One region of the Lentibacillus sp. Marseille-P4043 genome, then DNA from elsewhere that is predicted to be linked to it. Evidence: predicted binding sites of a transcription regulator. Region 1 holds the regulator's gene; each other region holds the start of a gene.
The links. Region 1 encodes Rex, which represses fermentation and respiration genes when NADH is low (regulators of the CRP and FNR family bind a similar motif). Its sites were predicted from a motif close to TTGTGAAATATTTCACAA; they were not measured.
Positions count from the first base shown of each region.

Region 2: C8270_RS17260 (TIGR04053 family radical SAM/SPASM domain-containing protein) is a predicted target of Rex. The motif match lies at 1,985-2,002, and genes of this name have one in related genera.
Region 3: C8270_RS15875 (cytochrome ubiquinol oxidase subunit I) is a predicted target of Rex. The motif match lies at 1,606-1,623, and genes of this name have one in related genera.

Region 1 is NZ_LT984884.1:255,075-260,754, forward strand. It holds gene C8270_RS01215 (YdiK family protein) at 1-66, shown strand, start outside; gene C8270_RS01220 (class I SAM-dependent methyltransferase) at 735-1,472, opposite strand; gene C8270_RS01225 (hypothetical protein) at 1,670-1,966, shown strand; gene C8270_RS01230 (DUF2268 domain-containing protein) at 2,249-3,115, opposite strand; gene C8270_RS01235 (redox-sensing transcriptional repressor Rex) at 3,183-3,812, opposite strand; gene moaC (cyclic pyranopterin monophosphate synthase MoaC) at 3,824-4,309, opposite strand; gene C8270_RS01245 (ABC-F family ATP-binding cassette domain-containing protein) at 4,521-5,680, shown strand, end outside.
Region 2 is NZ_LT984884.1:3,477,439-3,483,118, forward strand. It holds gene C8270_RS17255 (Crp/Fnr family transcriptional regulator) at 39-740, shown strand; gene C8270_RS17260 (TIGR04053 family radical SAM/SPASM domain-containing protein) at 793-1,923, opposite strand; gene C8270_RS17265 (DUF2249 domain-containing protein) at 2,066-2,299, opposite strand; gene C8270_RS17270 (Crp/Fnr family transcriptional regulator) at 2,517-3,209, shown strand; gene C8270_RS17275 (DUF2249 domain-containing protein) at 3,430-3,678, shown strand; gene C8270_RS17280 (DUF2249 domain-containing protein) at 3,675-3,890, shown strand; gene C8270_RS17285 (hypothetical protein) at 3,906-5,141, shown strand; gene C8270_RS17290 (metal-sulfur cluster assembly factor) at 5,164-5,466, shown strand; gene C8270_RS17295 (GNAT family N-acetyltransferase) at 5,540-5,680, opposite strand, start outside.
Region 3 is NZ_LT984884.1:3,194,519-3,200,198, reverse strand. It holds gene C8270_RS15880 (ABC transporter ATP-binding protein) at 1-1,549, shown strand, start outside; gene C8270_RS15875 (cytochrome ubiquinol oxidase subunit I) at 1,806-3,152, shown strand; gene C8270_RS15870 (cytochrome d ubiquinol oxidase subunit II) at 3,152-4,165, shown strand; gene C8270_RS15865 (potassium channel family protein) at 4,232-4,897, shown strand; gene rnjA (ribonuclease J1) at 5,245-5,680, opposite strand, start outside.

The DNA of each region.
Region 1 (5,680 bases):
GACTTTGGTGTTTCTATACGATTGATGTCCATCCATTTTCGGTTAAAACATAAAAAGAAGAAGTAGCGCACTAGCTGCTTCTTCTTTTTAATAGGCTGTTTTCTAAAAGATTGGGGCTGCGATCACTCGCCCCACCGAAGCCATTTGTTGTTTTTGACACAATAGATATAAACTGTGCACTAATTACCGTTACGGAAATACACTTCGCTTTCCGGGGGCTTGAGATGAGCCTCCTCGTGAGAAAACCACTCACTTTGGTGTCTCATCGTCTTCGCTTTCCCCCAGGAGTCTACGTGTATTTCCTCCACTGGTGTTGTGATTTAAAAACTCATTACATTCAGCTATTGCTTGAGTTAATTTCTGTTCAAGGGTGAAAAAGTCTTGTGTAACGTTAGAATCCATGGCTTTTCCCTGTCGATAATCAGAGCACCACTACCAGCGGAGGCAGAATACGTAGACTCCTTGAAAATACAGATCAATTTTCTGCGTGCGATGTAACGCTGCCGAGGCTTTCCTTGTCCTGCGGGAACAGCACGAGTCTGAAGACCCCGCAGCGGCGGTTTTCCGTGAGGAGGCTGAAGCCGTGCCCGCGGAAAGCGAAGTATTCTGCCGGAGCGGAATTTAGGCATTGCATCATCATTGTTACGAAAGGAAATTTCACTACGTCGCACTTTATATCAACGACGAAATTAAAAAGCAACAAACATTACGAAAAGAGCCTTTTAATAAAATTACTATTTCATTGCTTTGTAGACGCTGTACTTTAATTGATTGGAAAACCTCTCTGCTAGCAGCTGATGTTTATCCCATATCTTATATAATGACGGGTCCATTGGTTTTGAAGGGTTTATTTCTGGTGACGAAGAGGAATCTTCCTGAAACGATTGATCATGTAACATTTCTTCCACCGTATTTTCTTTGACTACTTCAACGGAACGAAAGCCAACTGAACGAAACATAGCTTTCCATTCATCCTGCAAAGGTACTTCGTCGACCCCGTACACATCTCGAAACCCCTCGATTTCCTCCTTTGAAAAAGATTTACCCGCTGTCATTTCAAGATCCAGCAGAATTCCACCTTTTCTTAACAAACGTAAATATTCATTAGCAGTTTTCGTAATGTTGGTGAAGACCGTAACCGATTCAGCTATAATCAAATCGAAGGACTCCGCTAGCAAAGAACTATTTTCAATGTCTCCCTCAACTAAACGAACTGTAATATTTTCCTTGGCAAATCTCTTTTGTGCCTTCTCTATCATTAATGGGTGCAGGTCAAGTCCGGTTACTTTACAACCATAAGCTTGTGCTAAATAAGCCGCTGTTTGTCCTGTTCCACACCCGGCATCAAGTATGTTACAGGTTTGGTTGATTGGCACATCTCTTAACAATTTTTTTGTTAGAGCAATTCCACCTGGGTGAGCCCCACCAACCCCTAAAAAGGCTAAAAAATCATGATACGTATAATTTTTCATTTATGTCCCTCCCTTGTTCTTACCATTTTTTATTTATTAATAGATACTAAGGTTTTTGTCCAATCGGTAAAAAATTTAAAACATAAGGTATTACTAATAGTAGTGGAATTAATCCATTTCACTTCTTTGCATTTGTTTATCGTCATTTAACACCCATAATAAATCCATATTATTAACAGGAAAGGAGTTCATACAGGATGGCAGTAAGTCCTTTTTATCGGCAGTGTCTAGGATGTGTTGGACGCCCTGTCGGAATTAGAACAAGAGATGGTAGAATGCACCGGGGTGTTGTTACTAGAGTTAGCAACTCGCATGTCTTTCTTCGTCCACTAGAAGGCAGAAATCTGGGCGGATTCGGATATGGTTTCGGTGGATATGGTGGATATGGTAGATACGGCGGATACGGTGGTTATGGCGGATATGGTGGATGGGGTGCTGGCTGGGGAATTGCTCTAGCTACCATTGCTGCATTGTCACCATTATTTTTCTGGTAGTATTATAAAAGGTTGTTCAAAAAGTCACCAAATAATAAGCAGCGAATCTCTTCGTTGGCTTGCTTTTCCGCTCCTCATGTACCTATTTATGTACACTCCGGGGCTCAAAGCTACGCCGCCTCGACCTTCGACGTACAGGACGTGCTAGTGTCGACGTTGTCACAGGACGTGACGTACTTAGTCGGCCTTGCTTCTAATTTGGCATACTTTTTGAACACACATTATAAGCAGAAGACTGTCCGGCAAGGAATGGTATGAACCTTTGCTAGGACAGTCTTTTGGTTAAAACGAAAAATCAGATCCTTCTACTATTGTTTCGGCTGGTAAATGTAACGTTTCTTTTATGTGCGTTTGTTTATTTTTAATAAAAGAGGAAACCAAATGGTAGCCAGCGTTGTAACCCAGCCATTTCGGAACAAAGCCTCCCCCATATAGCAGTTCATTATGACGAGGATCCGCTTTCGACAACTTCATATTTGGCTTTAGCCACTTCCTCCAATAATTCAAGGCCGAATCAATGGGTCGTATGGTAGCCCATTTTGCCAAATGTTCTGTTCCCAAACGTTCCTGTACAGCCATTTCAGCCAAACCTTCCAAGACAATAGAATCCAAGAGTTTCATATTCTTTTCCTTTTTATCGAGATAATGCAGCCTGCAAACATGATTATATTCATGCGTAATAAGCGCCTGCAGTTCTTGCTGTGACATGGTTCCAGACACAAACAAGAACACTTTATCATGATGGGACACCCCAGACAACCCATTAAAATCCCGTTTTAACTGCCGATTATTGGAATCAGAAGGAAAAATAAATATCGGTATGTCGGGTCCTTCCCATTCCTTTTTTAATCGCATTAGCTCTACTCTTGCAATTTTCCATGGATTAACATTAGTTAAGGAATTGATAATACTTTCATCCTGCACATTTGGCAAAAAAAGGCCATGTTGTAGTAAATGATCATGGATTACCGATGATGAACTTCCTGGAAAGTAAGAAACGAGTTTTTCACTTATGCATTGTTTCTGATGCTCAATATTATTGACCCATGAACTTCCCTTAATTCGCAAATATTCCTTTAGCCATTCCCTCGTATCTTTAACTGCCATGTACAGTGTCTCAACTCTTTTCTCAAAATATAAATTGATCATTATACTGTATGATAGCAGGTCAAAACTGGTGAAAATATTGTACAATTGTTTGTAACTTATTTCACGGCTAATCTAATGGATAGTGCTTTAAAAAATAAACCAATGCTTGCAGTTCCACAGCTAAATCAATATGATGCACCCGAATATTATCTGGAACAGTTATTCGTGCCGGTGTGAAGTTAAGGATCCCCGAAATCCCTTGCTTGACAAGTCGTTCGGTAATTCCTTCAGCTTCATTGGCAGGAACTGTTAAAATCGCAACTTGAACACCATTAATTTTTTCCTCTAAATCGTTGATATGGTATACAGGAACTCCACCAACTTCTGTTCCTACTTTTGTCTCATTCGTATCAAATGCCATTACAATTTTTGTATTATTACTTCGCATAAAGTTATAATGTAAAAATGCTGTACCAAGATTCCCTACGCCGATTAAAGCCACTTCTGTTACTTCATCTTGGTCGAGCGTCTTGCGGAAAAAGCCCAGTAAATATTCTACATTGTAGCCATATCCTTTTTTTCCTAACGCACCAAAATAGCTAAAATCGCGGCGAATTGTTGCTGAATCAACTTTAACAGCTTCACTCAGCTCTTTTGATGACACCCTCTTCTTGCCTTGATGATGTAAATTATTTAAAAACCGATAATATAATGGCAGCCGCTTTGCAGTAGCTTGCGGAATTTTATGCTGTTCCATTATTATCCCCCCTAGCTTTCTCGATAGTAATCACCGGATTTGCCACCTTTTTTCTCTAGTAAAAAAGTTTCTCCAATGACCATTCCTTTATCAAGTGCCTTACACATATCGTAAACTGTCAGGGCTGTTGCTGAAGCTGCAGTTAATGCCTCCATTTCAACCCCTGTACTTCCCTTCGTTTTTACAAAAGCTTCTATTTGTAATACAAACATATCCGCTGTAATCTGCCAATCAAACGATATGTCAATGCCTTTTAATTGTAATGGATGACACATTGGAATCCAATCTGATGTCTTTTTAGCAGCCATAATCCCTGCTACTTGGGCAACGGCTAACACATCGCCTTTTTTTATCTCATTATCATTAATTTTATGATAGATTTCTTCTGTGACTTGAATACTTGACCTTGCAAAGGCGGTTCGTTCCGATTCTTGCTTTTCACTTATATCAACCATCCGCGCTCTGCCTTGTTCATTAAAATGTGTGAAATTTGCCATATACTCATCTCCATTTCACTTCGTACTTATACATCTTAGTTTATCAGAAAAAATTCGATAAGTCGTGATTAAATTCACAAATAAATTGCTTGCATTAAAAGCCTTGAAGCTAGACGTGGCTTCTCCTATACTTGACGTCATTATAATCTAAATTATTATACTTCCTTACTCGTTCACAATACGATACACTTAAAAGGATGAGGTGAACGAAATGATTATCATGCAATTAAACGGAATATCAAAATCCTTTGGTGCAGAAAAAATATTATCTACTATAAAACTCGAAATAAAACAAAAAGATCGAATTGCTATTGTTGGAAGAAACGGTGCTGGTAAGTCGACACTACTTAAAATTATGGCGGGTGAATTAAGCTATGATGAAGGTGAAATACATAAGCCGAAGGACCTGTCCATCGGCTACTTATCCCAGCATACTGGGCTCGAATCAGACAAAACCATTTGGAATGAAATGCTTGACGTGTTCCAACATTTAATTGATCAGGAAAAGGAACTAAGACTGTTAGAACGCGAAATGGAACAAGCATCTTCTTTATCAACAGCAAACTACGAGCAACTTTTACATGATTACGATAAGAAACAACAGGCATTTGAAGCTGGTGGAGGCTATCGCTATGAAGCAGATATTAAGGCAGTCTTGACCGGACTCCATTTTCAGGATTATGACTATGAAACACCAATCCATGAACTAAGTGGCGGACAAAAAACACGCTTAGCCTTAGGAAAATTACTATTAAAGAAACCTGAACTATTAATTTTAGATGAACCGACAAATCATCTGGACATTGATACACTAGCATGGCTTGAAAATTATTTGGCTAATTATCCGGGAGCAGTTACAATCGTGTCCCACGACAGGTACTTTTTGGATAAAACCGTCACGATTGTATACGAAATATCCTATCATCGAACGAAAAAATATCATGGGACATACAGCAAATTTCTCGAGCAGAAAGCATTAAATTTTGAGCAGGATATGAAAGAGTTTGAAAAACAGCAAACAGAGATTAAAAAGATGGAAGAATTTATTCAAAAAAATATCGTTCGTGCATCCACAACCAAACGAGCCCAGAGCAGACGGAAGCAGCTTGAAAGAATGGATAAATTGGAAAAACCAGCTGGTGAGGAATCGTCTGCATCCTTTTCCTTCCAAATCACCCGGCGAAGTGGAAATGACGTATTAAAAATCGATGACCTATCATTTCGATATGAAGACAGCGGAGAGGACTTGTTTTCCAATGTAAAAATTCATGTAAATCGCGGGGATCGGATTGCACTTGTTGGTCCAAATGGTGTTGGTAAAACTACTTTACTCAAGACGATTTTAGGGAGACTGAAACCGAGCCGTGGGAC
Region 2 (5,680 bases), 3.2 Mb from region 1:
ATATGTGCAATTATCCCTTAAAAAGGTGGGTTTCAAGCATGAAGAACACATACATCAAGCCAAACATATCTGATGAATTAAAAGGACTTTTAGATTCTGTTGACTACATTAAGCCAATCAAAAAAGGTAGCTTTTTATTTTCTGAGGGGGAAAGCGCTGAGGAGTTATACATTATCCAATCGGGAACAATCCAAATTGGTAAGCTATCACCTGATGGACGAGAGCTCACACTGCGGATTTGCGACAAAGGTGATATTGTTGGAGAACTTTCATTATACGATGATGTAAAATATATATTGAATGCGAAAGTATTAGCAGACGGTGAAGTCGCTGTTATAAAAAAATCCCATCTAGAAAATGAATTGGTAAATAACGGCAGCCTTGCAATTGAATTCATGAAAGTAATGAATCAGGCTTTCCGTCGTGATCAAACAAGGTTTCGTGATCTTGTTCTAAACGGAAAAAAAGGAGCGCTATTTTCCACATTAATTCGACTGTCTAATAGTTATGGCAAGAAACAAGATAACGGCAGTATTTATATTGATATGGTATTAACAAATCAGGAACTGGCTAATTTTTGTGGGACATCCCGTGAAAGTGTTAACCGATTGTTAAATGAGCTGAAGCGAAGTACCATTATTTCAATGGAAAAAGGACACATTATTATTCATAACTTACAATATTTAAAGGACGAGATAAACTGTGAAAACTGTCCGGTCGTATTGTGCAGCATCCATTAACAAGTTCATAAAATCACAAAGCTTCTAGTGATATCCTAGAAGCTTCTTTACATTACTTTTTCACTTTTCTTCTTCCACGCATCACTTTCGGAATATATACACAATATGGTTCTGATTCCATATAATCCCCTGTAACACTATATGCTCTGGACCTTGAACCTCCGCAAACAAAGCGGAATTCACAGACTCCGCATTTTCCTTTATAGTTATCAGGATTCCGTAGATTTTTAAATATCTCCGATTCCCGGTAAATCGTTGCCAATGGTGTTGTTCTAACATTGCCAGCTTTTATAGGTAACAAACCACTCGGGTACACGTCACCAGTATGGGAAATGAACACAAATCCATTCCCGTCATTTACCCCTTTTGGTGCGCGACCTAGACCATCAATTTGCCCGGTTTTTCCAGTCATTAATGCATCCTCATAAAAAATCTGGTCGACATCGCTTCGCCCTTTATGTTCACGCATTTTACCTTGGATAACGACTCGACGGTAATGCTGTGCCGCTGTTGTCTTAATATCAAAAGATACACGTTTAGATAAGTTGTACAACCATCTTAGTGTTCGCTCATGTTCTGCTGGCGAGATCATATCCGATTCCTTTCCACGTCCTGTTGGAACAAGGAAAAATACACTCCAAAGCACACAACCTAACCGTTCAACCATTTCCGCAAGCTTGTCTAGATAATCAACGTTGTAACGTGAAATAACAGTATTAATTTGCAATGGCATCTCCAATTCATGCAAATAACGGATGGCATTCATTGTTAAATCGAACGAACCGGATGTGCCACGAAAATGATCATGAACTTCCGCACAGTGCCCATCAATACTAAAGGCCCAACGTGCTAACCCAACATCTTTCGCCTTCCGCATCGCTTCTTTTGTCACACTAGGGGTTGCGGATGGTGTCATTGATACTCGAACACCTTTTTTTACAGCGTATTCCGCAATTTCAAAAACATCCGGACGTTCTAATGGATCCCCACCAGTAAAGACAAGCATTGGATTATTCATTTCATAGATATCATCGATTAGTTTTCTCCCTTCATCCAATGTTAGTTCTCCTGGATGCCGATGATATTGAGCTTCAGCACGACAATGTAAACACTTTAATGCACAAGCACGTGTTAATTCCCATATGACAATAAAGGGGTTTTCATTATAATCTTGTGAATACATGGTACCATCTCCTTATACGATAACTTAGCACTATTACAATACTATCTTTCAACTGCGCGGGATGTGATGATATTCACATGTATACGTCTTTACTCCGTTTAAAAGACTCCTGAATAGCTCAGAAGTCTTTCATAAATAAAAATCATTTTTTCCCGATTGCTACCCGCCAAAGTGATGGTCCTTCTTCCGTGTATTCCCATGTAAAGGTGTCTTCCCCTCGTTCAATCATTAACTGATAGTGTAGTGGTTTTGGATTATGATCATTGGAAAGCTCCATATATTCACCTGACTTTAGACTATCAAATACTTCAAAAATCTTCGGGTGGCGGTGTCTTGGATCAATATCTGGCGCATAAATTTTTGTTGTGTATTCCATTTTGTTACCTCCTGTTTTTTACCGTATTTTCTGGATCATCTCTATCATAAAGTCTTGCCGATTCATACGTTGTGAGGATAAACACCCTTCAACTATGATTTTTATCACGCTATCATATTCTGTTCACATATAATTCGCTAGAACGTGATAGAATGAAGATGAATCATGTTAGTAAGCCTTTTGTACTAACGATTTACCAATGGAAAGGAGAATAATCATGAACAGCCAATCCGTCCGAGAGCTTCTGCAAAAAGTCCCATTGTTCAAAGATTTAACCGAATATGAGATGGAGCCTATTGTGGATCTAGCGAAATCACGTATGTATCGACACGGGACACACATTTTCATGCAGGGCGACCCATTAACAAATGTCTATTTTATTCGCCAGGGAAAAGTCAAAATATATAAGACAGATTTCCATGGGAAGGAGCAAATCGTCAATGTTCTTCAGCCGGATGATATGTTTCCACATCAGGGCTTTTTCCGAAAAGATAGTTATCCGGCACATGCAGAAGTACTGGAGGATGCTATTCTGATCTATATTCCAATTCACTCCTTTGAAGACTTTCTCATTACGCATCCGGAAATTTGTATAAAATTATTCCGAGTTCTTGGTGACAAAATTGTTGATTTACAAAATAGATTAGAAGAAAAAATTTTGCATAATACATATGAGCAAATAATTATGCTCTTATTGCGTCTTGCCCGACATTACGGAAAAGAGATAAAGGACAATCAGACACGGATAAATACACATTTTACGAACCGGGAACTTGCCAATATGATCGGATCCAGCCGAGAAACAGTTAGTCGCACACTAACACAATTGAAAAAACAACAATTAATAACGACAGATAAAGGTGGTTATTTTATTCTGCAAGCTAACAAGTTGGAAGATGAATTGTTTTAACATGAACAAGGTACCTCGGATTATCTTCGGGGTGCCTTGTTTTTTTGTTAGTTGAAAGATTTTCTATCCAACTACTCCCTATAATGCTTCATGTATTGCTTCCCCTCCCCCTGCTGCTATTACTGTGACACAAATCACTACTTTTCTAATTGAAAATGATTATCATAAAAATAGAGGCAAACAGAAGCAGTTTCTGTAAATTTGAATGAGGTGATTTTTAGTGGATACAAATGAGGTTATCGAATTAGACGTTCGGGAAGATTTGCGTTTGAAGAAAGAACCTTTTGATAAAATCATGGGAACGGTAAAGCAATTGCAGAAAGGACAATCTTTTATTTTACATGCGCCATTTAATCCAGTTCCATTGCATGCAGTTTTAAAGCGAAGAGGCTTTGAACATGAAGTGGAAAAAGTGGAGAAAAAGCATTTTAAAGTTACCTATACCAAAAAGGAGGCAAAGGAAAAATGATTATTGATAATCGCGGGCTAGAACCACCACAACCAATGATGCGCACATTAAAAGCGTTGGACAAAATGAAAAGCGGACAATCCTTATCCATTATAAATGACCGTCGTCCCATGTTTTTATATGAAGAATTGAACGATCGCGGCTATCTGCATGAAACAGAAGCCCTAGATGATGGAAGCTTCAAAATTACGATAACAAAGACTGGTGATTAACGTATGATGCCCGGTATGAGCATGAAATCAGACACTAATATAAAACTACCGCTCGCTTTTATTCTGTATGCATTGGTAGCCTTAGTTGCCGCACAAGTTATTCTTTTATTCCATAATGACCTATTATTAGCGGGGCATTTCCGGATTCCGGATATTTGGATGGGAGCGCATTTTCTTCTGTTAGGATATGCCGTCATGATTGCGATGGGAGCTATGTACCAACTTGTTCCTGTCGCCTTCTTAACACCGATTTGGAATCAAACATTTGGCTATATACAATTTATTTTTACTGCCGTTGGGATAACGATGTTTGCAATACTACTTGGAGTAAAGCCGGATAGTGCAATTTACGGAGGAATCCTCGCCATTATCGGCATTATCATGTTTATCATCCAAATGACAAAAACAATTGATAAACAGCAGAAGAAAAATATGATGACCCTTTTTGTTTCTGGTGCAATTATATGTTTCTTTTTAACAATTGCTGCTGGATTTTTGCTAGCGTGGAATATTGCCTTTGGAGGGGTTGGTAGCTATAACACGATCTTACATTCACACATTGTTCTAGGTGTGGCGGGATGGTTTACACTGTTGATTTTTGGATTTTCTTATAAACTTGTCCCAATGTTCAGTTTGTCGCATGGATTTTCCATGAAATGGGCTAAACCTGCATTTTTCACCTATATTGTTGGATTAATCGTTTTGATCGGATCATTTTGGATTGAAAATTCACTTATAACTGGGTTAGGTTGGTTATTACTGCTAGCTGGATTTAGCTTCTTTTTCCTTGATATTCGAGAAATCCTGGCAAAGCGAATCAAGAAGAAATTGGATCGCCCATTTTCGTTTTCAATTTTGGCCATTCATATCGGATTGGGTATCCATGTAGCAGCCTTTATCTTATTTCTTTTTGGTGTAAACGACCAATTGATTTGGAGTTGGTTAATTTTCCTTTATGTGATGGGCTGGATCATTTTCAGTATTTTAGGGTATCTGTATAAAATTGTCCCATTCCTTTGGTGGACACACAAATACTCAGATAGGATCGGTAAAGAGGAAGTCCCAACACTAAAAGAGATGATTAATGAAAAATTAGCGGTTGTCTTATTTATCCTATTTATCATTAGTGTAGTCGGACTGCTAATCGGTGGGTTATTACAAATTGGTGTAATTGTACTCATTTTTCAAAGTCTACTCACCGTAACATCACTATTTTACACACTGTCAATTATCCGTGTTCTGCTCGTTTAATTGATGAAAGGAGATTATTATTATGTCACTTTTAACAAAAGTTGGTGCATCATTATTTGAAGTTATTGATCCGGAACTTGGTGTTAATATTATGGACTTGGGACTAATTTACGGTATTGTTTTAGATGACGATGATAATGTCAAGATAAACATGACACTTACAACTCCAGGCTGTCCCATGCATGACAGTATTGCTAAAGGTGTAAAATATCGTGTCAGTCAAATTGAAGGTGTCGGCGAAATCGACGTTAATCTGGTGTGGGAACCCGCCTGGTCACCTGATAAAATGAGCGATAAAGCAAAAGAAATGCTTGGCTTTAGATGATAAAAGGTTAGGCTGTTAAAAGAGAGTGTTTATGAAAACCCAATTAGTTCATGAAACACTCTCTATTGCTGTTTTATATTTCATTTAAAAACAAAACCATATCAACTTCATCAACATATAAATCATTTATTTTCAAAGCCTCTTTTTCAACCCCATAGACTGTAAATCCACATTGCGTATAAAGGGTCTTTGCGGCTTCATTATTCGAGACAAC
Region 3 (5,680 bases), 2.9 Mb from region 1:
TTTACTTAATTATCTCGGGAACATATTTCGCATAAAATGGGTCAATATTTTAGGTCAGAACGTTATCTTTGATTTGCGGAAACATTTATTTTCCCATGTTCAGCGTTTATCCCATCGCTTTTTTGATTCCAGGTCTGCTGGTTCGATCCTTGTTCGGATTATGAACGATATTAATTCCCTGCAAGAACTTTTTACGAATGGGATTATTAATTTGCTAATGGACGTTGTTACCTTAGGGGGAATAGTAGTTATTTTGCTTGTGTTAAGTCCGAAGTTAGCACTAGCAATTATGGTTATTATCCCAATCATGTTTTATATCTCAACTAAACTACGCCGGACTATTCGTAAAGCATGGCAAAATACTCGTATTCAGCAATCAAGATTAAACTCACATCTAAATGAAAGCATTCAAGGTATTCGGATTACACAATCATTCTCTCAGGAAAAAGAAAACGCCGAATTTTTTGATGGAATTAATACAGACAACTTTGAGAGCTGGCGAGTGGCAACCAAGAAAAGTGCTTTATTTCGTCCATTTGTTGATTTGAGTAATGCAATTGGAACGATTATCTTAATCACGTATGGTGCCTATTTAATTTTGCAGGGTCCTGCTAATGGAGGAATTGAGATTGGTACATTTGTATCGTTTGCCTTTTTTCTGGGGATGTTTTGGGAACCGATTTCCAGATTGGGACAAATGTATAATCAGCTACTGATGGCAATGGCTTCATCGGAAAGGATTTTTGAGTTTTTAGATGAACAGCCAAATGTAGAGGACAAAGCGAATGCATATGAATTTACTGATATGAAGGGTCATATTCAATTTGACCAAGTTCAGTTCTCCTATGATGAGGAACGGATTGCATTGCATGAAGTGTCACTTGATATCAAAGATGGTGAAACGATTGCGCTTGTTGGCCATACCGGAAGTGGTAAATCAACCATTGCTAACCTAATTAGTAGATTTTATGATCCGACAAAAGGGATCGTACGAATTGATGGACACGATTTACGCGACGTAAGACTAGATAGTTTGCGTCAACAAATCAGTGTCGTATTACAAGATACGTTTATCTTTTCTGGAACGATTAAGGAAAATATCCGCTTTGGTCGCCCCGATGCTTCGGATCATGAGGTGATTGAAGCTGCTAAAGTCGTTGGGGCTGATGAATTTATCCAGCGGTTGGCAGACGGTTATGAAACAGAGGTAGAAGAACGGGGAAATATTTTGTCAGCAGGGGAGCGACAGTTATTATCGTTCGCAAGGGCATTGCTTGCTGATCCAAGGATTTTAATACTTGATGAAGCAACTGCAAGTATTGATACAGAAACAGAGGTTAAGATTCAAGCTGCCTTACGCAGACTCCTAAAGGGGAGAACAGCAATTATTATTGCCCACCGTCTATCAACAATTCGAGATTCTGATGAAATTTTTGTATTACAACAAGGGAAAATTTTAGAACACGGTAATCATCAACAATTAATGGAATATAAAGGCGAATATTTTGATTTAGTAAAGTCACAATTCCAAATGCTTGATGCAATGTAGGTTTAAGACAGTCTCTTCTAATATGGAAGAGACTGATTTTTGTGTAAGACGTTAAGATGTGACAGATGTCACACAACTGTCATGAAAAAGGGCTGTTTTTCAAGTGTTAAGGGTTTATACTATGGGTACAGTGAAAATATAAATCTAGTAGTCATTTGCAGTTTTAGGTTTTTTGGAGTCTTTAACATGTGGATGGCTTCAATCTAGGTTAAGATTGTGCAATATTGAGCATAAACTAGTTAGGAGGGTAACACCAATGGAATTTGATAGTGTTTTAATGAGTAGAATGCTTACCGCAATGACACTTGGGTTTCATATTATTTTTGCAACAATTGGTGTAGGGGTACCTGTCATGATTTCGATAGCGGAATTTATTGGGATAAAGAAAAAAGACCCGCATTATCGGATGCTTGCACGAAGATGGACGAGAGGATTTGTTATAACCGTTGCTGTCGGAGTGGTAACAGGTACCGCGATTGGTTTACAACTTTCATTATTGTGGCCGAACTTTATGCAAGTTGCTGGAAATGTTATTAGTTTACCATTATTTCTAGAGACATTTGCCTTTTTCTTTGAGGCTATTTTTTTAGGTGCATACCTTTACACATGGGATCGCTTTAAAAACCCAATCACACATTGGCTCCTTTCGATTCCTATCGTGATTGGATCTAGTTTTTCCGCGGTGTTTATTACAACGGTCAATGCTTTTATGAATACACCGACAGGCTTTACAATGGAAAATGGGAAAGTAACGTCAATTGACCCGATACAAGCAATGCTGAATCCTGCAACACCAACAAAAGTGTTTCACGTATTAAGTTCATCTTATTTAACGTCAGCGGCTGTTCTTGCGGCAATTACTGCTTTTATTATCTTGCGGAAGAAGTCGTCAGCCTATTATAAAAAGGCGTTAAAATTAACGGTGACAGCGACTTTCTTATTTGCTGTTTTAACCGCTATTGCTGGTGATGCATCAGCGAAGTTTTTAGCGGAACATCAGCCCGAAAAATTGGCGGTTGCTGAATGGCATTTTGAAACAGAAAAAAGTGCTGATTTAATTTTATTTGGGTATTTGAATGATGAAAATGATGTAATAAACGGTATTCACTTGCCAGGTGTATTAAGTTTTCTGGCGAATGGTGATTTTAATAGTGAGGTTACTGGTTTGGACCAATTTCCTGAAGATGAGGTTGCGCCGTATTGGGTTCACTATATGTTTGATCTGATGGTAATGCTTGGTATGTTTGCTTTGGCTGTTTCTCTTATATATTTGATTTTCACCAAGGTAAAAAAATGGAATGAGCATGCAAAATGGTTGCTTATCTTGCTTATAGCAAATGGTCCATTAGCGATGCTTGCCTTAGAATTTGGCTGGATTTATGCCGAAGTGGGGAGGCAGCCATGGATTTTACGTGGTTATATGAAAGTGGAACATGCAGCCACAACGTCACCACATGTTGATATTATGTTCTTTTTATTCCTGGCGCTATACATTTTATTAGGTGTGCTATGTGTCGTTGTACTACGAAAAATGTTTCGCAACAATCCGGTAGAACAAGAACTTGAGGAACGTTATCCAGGTATAGAAGGGGATGATCAATAATGAGTTATGAACTCATTGGTATAACCGTACTATGGATTTTTCTTTATGGATATCTAATAGTCGCTTCCATCGATTTTGGTGCAGGGTTCTTCGCATATTACGCTAAAATAACGAAGAAGGATCATATTATCAACCAATTAATTTCCCGTTATTTATCTCCTGTCTGGGAAGTAACCAATGTGTTTTTTGTGTTTTTCTTTGTTGGACTTGTTGGATTTTTTCCAGATGCAGCCTATTATTATGGTAGTGCACTGCTAGTACCAGGAAGTATTGCTATTGTATTGTTAGCCATTCGAGGGTCATTCTATGCCTTTGAAAATTATGGGTCAAAGAAGAGTAATATCTATATGTTTCTTTATGGTGCGACAGGTTTGTTGATTCCGGCATCATTATCAATTGCTTTAACGTTATCTGAAGGTGGTTTTATTGTTGAAACAAACGGGGAGGTTTCTTTGCTGTTTAATGAGCTGCTAACTAGCCCTTATTCATGGAGCGTCGTATTCTTAGCAATTGTCTCCGTTCTGTTTATTAGTTCAACATTTTTGACGTTTTACGCTGCACGTGCCAATGATAAGCCTGCACTAAAATTGGTGAAAAACTATGCATTGTTTTGGAGTGTTCCTACTATTATTGCAAGCTTGACAACGTTTATTGCACTTAGTCAGCACAATGAAAGACATTATCAAAACATGATTGATTTGTGGTGGATGTTTGGTTTATCAATCGGCTTCTTCATGATTGCAATGTGGCTTATTTTTCAAGGCAAGCGTTACGGACTTGCGTTTATCTCAGTCATGCTACAGTTTTTCTTTGCATTCTTTGGATATGGAATGGGACATTTACCATATCTGCTGGACCCGTTCATTACAATATATGAAAATGCAACCCATCAATCAATGGGAATTGCGCTAATCATTGCATTTATTGGGGGCTTATTCTTACTCATCCCATCATTGTTACTACTCATGAAAATGTTCTTATTTGATGCCGATTACGTAAAAGGAAAAAAATAATCGTATACCAAACTGATATATTGTATGATAGACTATAGATTGAATTCGGATGATGGGGGAAGTAGTATGAAACGTGATTTTGCTGTAATCGGGTTAGGTCGATTTGGTGGCAGTATTTGCCGGGAACTAAGCATGGAAGGAATGGAAGTTCTAGCGATTGATGTTGACGAAGATAAGGTAAATGAATTTAAGAATATAGCTTCACATGCTGTTATCGCTGACTCAACAGACGAAGCAACCTTAAAAGACTTAGGGATAAAAAACATTGACCATGTTATTGTTGCGATTGGTGATAATATACAAGCGAGTATCTTAACGACCGTTGTACTGACGGATTTTAATATCAAGAAAATCACGGTCAAAGCACAAAATGATTACCATGAAAAAATACTCAATAAAATTGGCGCAGACCAGGTTGTTCATCCTGAGCGTGATATGGGAAAACGCATTGCCCATAATATCATTTCGAACAATATTCTGGATTACTTGGAGCTTTCGGATGATCATAGTATTGTGGAGGTCAAAGTAGGCGAGAAAATGCGCGGCAAATCGCTTGTTGATCTTGATATCCGGGCTAATTATGGTTGTAACGTTGTCGCAATTAAGCGGGGTAAAGATATTAATGTTTCCCCAAGTGCTGAAGATTTGCTTCGGAACGAGGATGTTCTAATTGTCATCGGTGCCGATAAAGATATATCAAGATTTGAAAAACACCTAGTAGTAGATGAATAATTCAAGTGCTTTAAATCTGCATCCCTTTGATGCAGGTTTTTTTATAGGATTCTAGGTTATCGAGTATACCTGAAAAAGCTGGTAATTTTTATCCAATAACAGAAGGGCAAACCAACAATTATTGACGCGGCAATTGATGATCAAGCACCACTACCAGGAAAAATAACTTATGATCAAGCGGTAAGTTATGGACAATTTTTGATAAAAGAATTTTTTACAAATGGCAAGGTTGAATTTCCTGATTTAGGGAAATTAACTAGAAGATTATTGTAAGCCATCGCTCTAATATAGAATGAATAAGAAAAGGGATGACATTGTATCTAATGTCATCCCTTTTCCATCTCTGTTTATACTTCCATAATGATCGGTAATATCATTGGCCGACGTTTTGTTTTGTCATAGAGGAATGGTGCAATTGTATCGGTGATTTCATTTTTAATTTCAGACCATTGTGTTGTTCTGCGTTCCATTACTTTTTCTAAATGTGCAGATACAAGTTTTTGAGCTTCGTTAATAAGGTCCTCTGACTCTCTCATGTAGACAAAGCCACGTGAAATAATATCTGGACCAGAAGAAATTTTAAATTCCTTCATGTTAATACTAACGACGACAATAACAAGTCCTTCCTCAGATAGTATACGGCGGTCACGTAATACGATGTTACCAATATCACCAATTCCGCTTCCATCAACATAAATTGACCCGGAAGGAATTTTTCCAGCAACCATGGCATTGTCTTTACCCAACGCTAGAACATCACCATTATCCATAAGGAAACTATTA